Regions from separate parts of the Gulosibacter massiliensis genome, predicted to be linked through region 1. Evidence: riboswitches for the same ligand, from Rfam matches in the RefSeq annotation. Region 1 holds a riboswitch; the other holds the start of a gene.
The links. A riboswitch is a leader RNA that binds a small molecule or an ion and turns the genes downstream of it on or off. The one in region 1 is predicted to bind thiamine pyrophosphate.

Region 1 (3,402 bases):
CGGTGTAGTCGTGGTACGGCACGACGGGGTACTGAAACAGGTTCGTGCCGATGTTGATCACCCGGCCCGAACCCGCGCGGGCGAAGTGCGGGGCGGCCGTCTGAATCACGTTGAGCGCGCCGCGGATTGTGCCGGAGAACTGGGTGTCGAATTCGGCGTAGTCGATCTCATCGGCCTTCGCGCGCGCGTCGCCGTTGAACGAGAAGTCGATGAGCGCGTTGTTGACGACGGTGGTCACGGGCGCACCGAATGCGGCGTCGGCGGCGGCGAAGAGCTGCTCGACCTCGGCGGGGTCGCGCACGTCGGCGCGAGAGGCGACCACGCGGCCGGGATTCGTTGCCTCGAGTTGCTCGGCCGCGTCGCGGCTGGAGCGGTAGTTGACAACGACGCGGGCGCCTTCGCGCACGAACGCCTGGGTGAGGGCGCGGCCGAGTCCGCGCGCGCCGCCCGTGACGAGCACGAGCTGCTCGGCCAGGGGGAGCGCGGTGGTGGGGTCGATGGTGGTGGTCATGCGTGGGCCTTTCGGGTGGAAGCGGATGCGGTGTGCCAGGCCGCGGCGAGGCCGCGGGCGGTGAGTGTGGGGTCGGGTGCGGCGCAGATCGCCGAGACGAGGGCGATGGCCGCCGCGCCGGCGTCGCGGAGCGGGGCGACGTCGTCGGGACGGATGCCGCCGATCGCGACCGCTGGCAGTGGGGTGCTCGCGGCGAGGGCGGCGAAGCCCGCGACGCCGAGGGCGGGCGGATGGTCGGGCTTCGTCGAGGTCGGGCGGATCACGCCGATGCCGAGGTAGTCGACCGTGCCGACCGGCAGCGCGGCAACGGCCGCGAGGTGGGCGGACGTGTTCGCGGTGAGGCCGACGATCGCGTCCGGGCCGAGCGCGTCACGGGCCTCGCGCACCGCGGCGTCGCCCTGGCCGAGGTGCACGCCGTCGAGGCGAATGCCGAGTTTGCGCGCCGCGATCGCCACGTCGAGGCGATCGTTGATGAGCAGCGTCGCGCGGCCGTCGATCACCTCGGCGAGCCGTTCGATGTCGCGCAGTTGGTCCTCAGCGCCGCGGCGCTTTTCGCGGTACTGCACCGTCGTGACGCCGCCCAACACGGCCGCGTCGACGGTCGGGAGCAGGCCGCGCTCGCCCGTGAGGTGGCGGTCGGTGACGAGGTAGATGCCGGTGACGGGTGCGGGTGGTTGCCCGGTTGTGCAGCCGGTCGGCGTTGTGCCGTGGGCTGGCTGCGCGCTCTCGGCGGTCATGCCGCGTCGCCCGTCGTGGCCCGGACCGGCTCGAGGTCGCCGGCCGGTTCGAACCGGAGGCGCGTGCCTGCGGCCACCTCGACCGGCATGATGTGGGCGAGCGCGTCGAGCAGTTCGACGGCGAACGAGCCCGGCCCGGCCGCCCGGGCGGCCGCCCGCTCGGCCGCGACGCCGTAGCTTACGTGCGCCGCGACCAGCGCATCCAGCACCGACAACTCGACTCGCACCGCGAGGAACGCCGCGACGATTGCGCCGAGCGCGCAGCCGCCGCCGGTCACCTTCGTGAGCAGCGCATCCCCGCCCGAAACCCACACGACCGAGCTCCCGTCGGTGACGAGATCCTCCTCGCCCGACACCGCGACGACGGTGCCGTAGCGGCGCGCGAGGGCGACTGCCGCATCCCGCGCGCTCGCGGCTGAGTCGGCCGACTCGACGCCGCGGCCGCCCGAGCCGGCGCCGGCGAGCGCGAGCACCTCGGAGGGGTTGCCGCGTACCGCGGTGGGGCGCTGCGCGACGAGCTCGGCGGCGAGCTGCGTGCGGATGGGGAGCGCGCCGATCGCGACCGGGTCGAGTCCCCATGGCGTGCCGGCCTCTCGCGCCCCCGCGACCGCCTCGGCGATTGCGCCACGCTGCTCGGGCGTCGGCGTGCCGAGGTTCACGAGCAGGCCGCCCGCGGCGCGAGCGAACAAGCCCGCCTCGCCGACGATGTCGACCATGGCGGGCGCCGCGCCGAGCGCGAGCAGGGCGTTCGCGGTGAAGCCCGTAACGACAGTGTTCGTGATGTTGTGCACGAGCGGGGCGGATGCGCGCACCCGGCGGAGCAGTTCGGCGACGGTGTCGGGTGTGGGCGCGTCGGTGATCGACGCGGTGAGAGGTGGCATTGCGACATTCCCTTCATCGGCGAAGGGGCGCGGCGACGCTACCCGGCCGCGCGCGGCGAGGCCGACGGCGGAACAGCAGCGAATTGGACGATCCCTTCGCCAGTACTAACTGGATCAGGTTCGACGGGTGTGATCTCAGCCGATCGCTCGGCACCCCGTGTCACTGCCGCCACCCTAACGCACGGCCGAGCCCGCGCATCCGGCCCATGACTTTCTGCGACGCACGCAGCATCGAGCCTCGCGCATCCGATTAGACTGGCGAGGTCGCAACTGGCGTCGGATGGGTCACCATCGGGGAGCGGCATCCGGAGCACGAGCCGCACGCCTGGGCTCGCCGACACGAACGACCGATTCGATTCCGCGAATCAGCGAAGGAGTCCCAGTGTCCGAATACCAGAACCTGCCACTTTCCGAAGTCGACCCCGAGATCGAGCAGGTGCTCAAGAACGAGCTCGATCGCCAGCGCAACACGCTCGAGATGATCGCGAGCGAGAACTTTGTGCCCCGCTCGGTGCTCGAGGCCGTGGGCAGTGTGCTCACGAACAAGTACGCCGAGGGCTACCCCGGCCGCCGCTATTACGGCGGCTGCGAGGCCGTCGACGTCGCCGAAGACCTCGCGCGCGACCGCGCGAAGGAACTCTTCGGCGCCGCCTACGCGAACGTGCAGCCCCACTCGGGTGCGAGCGCGAACGCCGCGGTGCTGCACGCGCTCGCGAAGCCGGGCGACACCATCCTCGGCCTCTCGCTCGACCACGGCGGCCACCTCACGCACGGCATGAAGATCAACTTCTCGGGCCGACTCTACGACGTCGTGGCCTATGGCGTCGACTTCTCGACCGGCCGCATCAACATGGACCAGGTGCGCGAGCTCGCCCTCGAGCACAAGCCGAAGGTGATCATCGCCGGCTGGTCGGCCTACCCGCGCCAGCTCGACTTCGAGCAGTTCCGCGCGATCGCCGACGAGGTCGGCGCGTACCTGTGGGTCGACATGGCGCACTTCGCGGGCCTCGTGGCCGCGGGCCTGCACCCGAACCCGGTGCCGCACGCCCACGTCGTCTCGTCGACCGTGCACAAGACCATCGGCGGCCCCCGCTCGGGCTTCATTCTCACGAACGACGCCGACCTCTCGAAGAGGATCAACTCGGCCGTGTTCCCGGGCCAGCAGGGCGGCCCGCTCATGCACGTGGTTGCCGGTAAGGCCGTCGCGTTCAAGCTCGCGCAGACCGAGGAGTTCAAGGACCGTCAGGCCCGCACCCTCCGCGGCGCCGAGATT
Region 2 (3,402 bases), 730 kb from region 1:
GAGTACCTCGACCAGGACGTCATCCGCCGCCTTTGCGAGCCCGAGCGTCAGGTGATTTTCCGTGTGCCGTGGATCGACTCGAAGGGCAACGTCAACATCAACCGCGGGTACCGCGTCGAGTTCAACTCGGCCCTCGGCCCGTATAAGGGTGGGCTGCGCTTCCACCCGACGGTCAACCTCGGCATCGTGAAGTTCCTCGGCTTCGAGCAGACCTTCAAGAACTCGCTCACGGGACTGCCCATCGGCGGAGGTAAGGGTGGCAGCGACTTCGACCCGCACGGCCGCAGCGACCGCGACATCATGGCGTTCTGCCAGTCGTTCATGACCGAGCTCTACCGCCACATCGGTGAGTACACCGACGTGCCCGCGGGCGACATCGGCGTCGGCACGCGCGAGATCGGCTACATGTTCGGCCAGTACAAGCGCATCACCAACCGTTTCGAGTCGGGCGTGCTCACGGGCAAGGGCCTCTCGTGGGGCGGCTCGCTCGTGCGCCCCGAGGCGACCGGCTACGGTACCATCTTCTTCGCTCGCGAGATGCTCGCGACCCAGGGCGAAGATTTCGACGGCAAGCGCGTCTCGGTCTCAGGCTCGGGCAATGTCGCGATCTACGCGATCGAGAAGGCGCAGGAGCTCGGCGCGGTCGTCGTGACCGCCTCGGACTCGAAGGGCTCGATCTACGACCCCGACGGCATCGACCTCGACCTGCTCAAGCAGATCAAGCTCAAAGAGCGCGGCCGCATCAGCGAGTACGCCGACCGCCGCAGCAACCGCGTTGAGTTCCACGAGAACCGCAACGACGTGTGGCAGGTACCCGTCGACGTCGCGCTGCCCTGCGCCACACAGAACGAGCTCGACGTGCACGCCGCGCAGACGCTGATCAACAACGGCCTCAGGGTCGTCGCCGAGGGCGCGAACATGCCGCTCACCGCCGACGCCGCCTCGCTCATGCGCGAGACCGAAGGCGTGCTGTTCGGCCCGGCGAAGGCCGTGAACGCCGGTGGCGTCGCCACGAGCGCGCTCGAGATGCAGCAGAATGCCTCGCGCGACCGCTGGACCTTCGACTACACCGAGACGCGCCTCGAAGAGATTATGGTCGACGTGCACGAGACCTGCCGTGCGACCGCGCAGGAGTACGGCGCCCCGAGCGACTACGTGCTCGGCGCGAACATCGCCGGTGTCACCAAGGTCGTCGACGCGATGATCGCGCAGGGCCTCGTCTAGGCCGATTCGCCCCTGCCCGCCAGCCGGGTAGGATGAACGAGAACGACAGGGGAGCGCCGAGCGGCGCTGAGAGTGCCACACTGGCAGACCCTCGAACCTGATCCGGCTAGTACCGGCGAAGGAAGTCGAGTTCTCTCCATCCGGGCGCTGTGTCGCGCGCGGATGCCCTCCATGCGAATGGAGGACTGAATGCTACGTCGATCATCTACCCGACTTGCCTCAACCGCCGCCCTCGTGGCGACCGGGCTGCTACTGAGCGGGTGCACGCTTGTCGGCGGTGCTGGGGGAAACGAGCCGAGCTCGTCCGCCCCGGGCACCGTCACGATGCTCACGCACGACTCGTTCAACGTGAGCGACGAGCTCATCGCCGAGTTCGAATCGGCGACCGGCTATGACCTCGTCATCACCTCGCCCGGCGACGCCGGCGTCGTGACGAGCCAGCTGTTGCTCGCGGGTGATGCCCCGGGCGTCGACGGCGTATACGGCCTCGACAACTACTCAGCGCAGACCGTGGTCGACGCCGACGTGCTCGCGCCGTACACCTCGCCGAGCCTGCCCGCATCCGCCGACGACCTGGTGCTCAGCGACCAGCTCACGCCGATCGACCAGGGCCAGGTGTGCGTCAACATCGACCACGATTGGTTCGAACACAACGGCGTCGACGAGCCGACGACGCTCGACGACCTCGCCACCGACGAGTACGCGCCGCTGCTCGCCGTGACGAACCCGCTCACCTCGTCGCCCGGCCTCGCGTTCCTCGTCGCGACCATCGCCGAGTACGGCGACGGCTGGCAGGACTACTGGCAGCAACTGCTCGACGGCGGCGCCAAGGTCGAGGGCAGCTGGTCGGACGTCTACTACGTCGATTTCTCGGGAGCCGAGGGCGCGGGCGAGTTCCCGCTCGTGCTGAGCTATTCGTCGTCGCCGGCCGAATCGGGCGGCACCACGGGCGTGCTCGAGGCGAGCTGCACGACCCAGGTCGAGTACGCCGGCGTCACGAAGGGCGCCGAGAACCCGACCGGCGCGCAGGCATTCATCGACTTCATGCTGAGCACGGAGTTCCAGCAAGCACTGCCCGAGTCGATGTACATGTACCCGGTCGACGACGCCGTCGAGCTGCCGAGCGAGTGGGCCAAGCACGCGAGCCTCGTCGATGAGCCACTCGACCTCGACGCGGCTGAGGTCGCGAGCAACCGCGACACTTGGCTGGAGGAGTGGAACACACTGTATGAGGCGAGCTAGCTGGGTCGCGGGCGCCGCAGTTCTCGCGTTCCTCGCCGTCTTCTTCGGTTGGCCCGTGGCCAGCATGTTGTGGCGAGGCATTTCGAGCGACTCCGGCATCGACCTCACCGGCTACGGTGAGGTGCTTACCAGCGCTCGCACCTGGCAGCTGCTCGCGAACACGATCGGCCTCGCCCTCGCCGCCGCGCTCGGCGCGGTGGTGCTGGGCGTGCCGACCGCGAGCATCCTCTACCGCCGGCGCGTGCCCGGCGGCGCGCTGCTGCGCGGCCTCATCACCGTGCCGTTCGTGCTCCCCACCGTGGTGGTCGGTGTCGCCTTCCGGGCGCTGCTTGGGTCGACCGGCCCCCTCGGTTGGCTCGGGCTCGACGGCACGACATTCTCGGTCGTGCTCGCGCTCGTCTTCTTTAATGTCGCGGTCGTTGCCCGGCAGGTGGGGAGTTTCTGGCGCGGCCTCGACCCGCGTCTCGCCGAGGCGGCGCGCACCCTTGGCGCGTCGCCAACGCGCGCGTTCCTCACCGTCACGCTGCCGCAGCTCGTGCCGGCGATCGTCGCCTCGGCGTGTCTCGTGCTGCTGTTCTGCTCGACCGCGTTCGGCATCGTGCTGACGCTCGGCACGCCCGCGCCGGGTACGCTCGAGACCGAGATTTACACCCAGACCACGGTGTTCCTCGACCTGCGTACCGCGGCGGTGCTTTCGACCCTGCAACTGCTCATCGTCGTCGCGACCTTGGTCGTCTCGGCCCGGCTGAACCGCCGCACCGAGTCGCGCCTCAAGCTTCGCGACAACCCCGAGCTGCCGCTGCGCCGCGAGGACGTCCCCGCCGCCGTGATCGCCGCATTCACGGTGTTCGGTCTCGAGCTGCTGCCGCTCGCGACCCTGCTCATCCGCTCGGTGCGCGTCGACGGCGCCTGGAGCCTTCACAACTACGCGGCGCT

Region 2: linked by a shared signal. The riboswitch ahead of EJL01_RS04815 (thiamine ABC transporter substrate-binding protein) and the one ahead of thiM (hydroxyethylthiazole kinase) in region 1 are both predicted to bind thiamine pyrophosphate.

Annotation. Positions count from the first base shown of each region.
Region 1 is NZ_UYZX01000001.1:1,719,997-1,723,398, forward strand. It holds gene EJL01_RS08200 (3-oxoacyl-ACP reductase) at 1-511, opposite strand, end outside; gene thiE (thiamine phosphate synthase) at 508-1,248, opposite strand; gene thiM (hydroxyethylthiazole kinase) at 1,245-2,129, opposite strand; TPP riboswitch at 2,203-2,297, opposite strand; ZMP/ZTP riboswitch at 2,386-2,467, shown strand; gene glyA (serine hydroxymethyltransferase) at 2,512-3,402, shown strand, end outside.
Region 2 is NZ_UYZX01000001.1:992,988-996,389, reverse strand. It holds gene gdhA (NADP-specific glutamate dehydrogenase) at 1-1,224, shown strand, start outside; TPP riboswitch at 1,262-1,365, shown strand; gene EJL01_RS04815 (thiamine ABC transporter substrate-binding protein) at 1,414-2,466, shown strand; gene EJL01_RS04810 (ABC transporter permease) at 2,453-3,402, shown strand, end outside.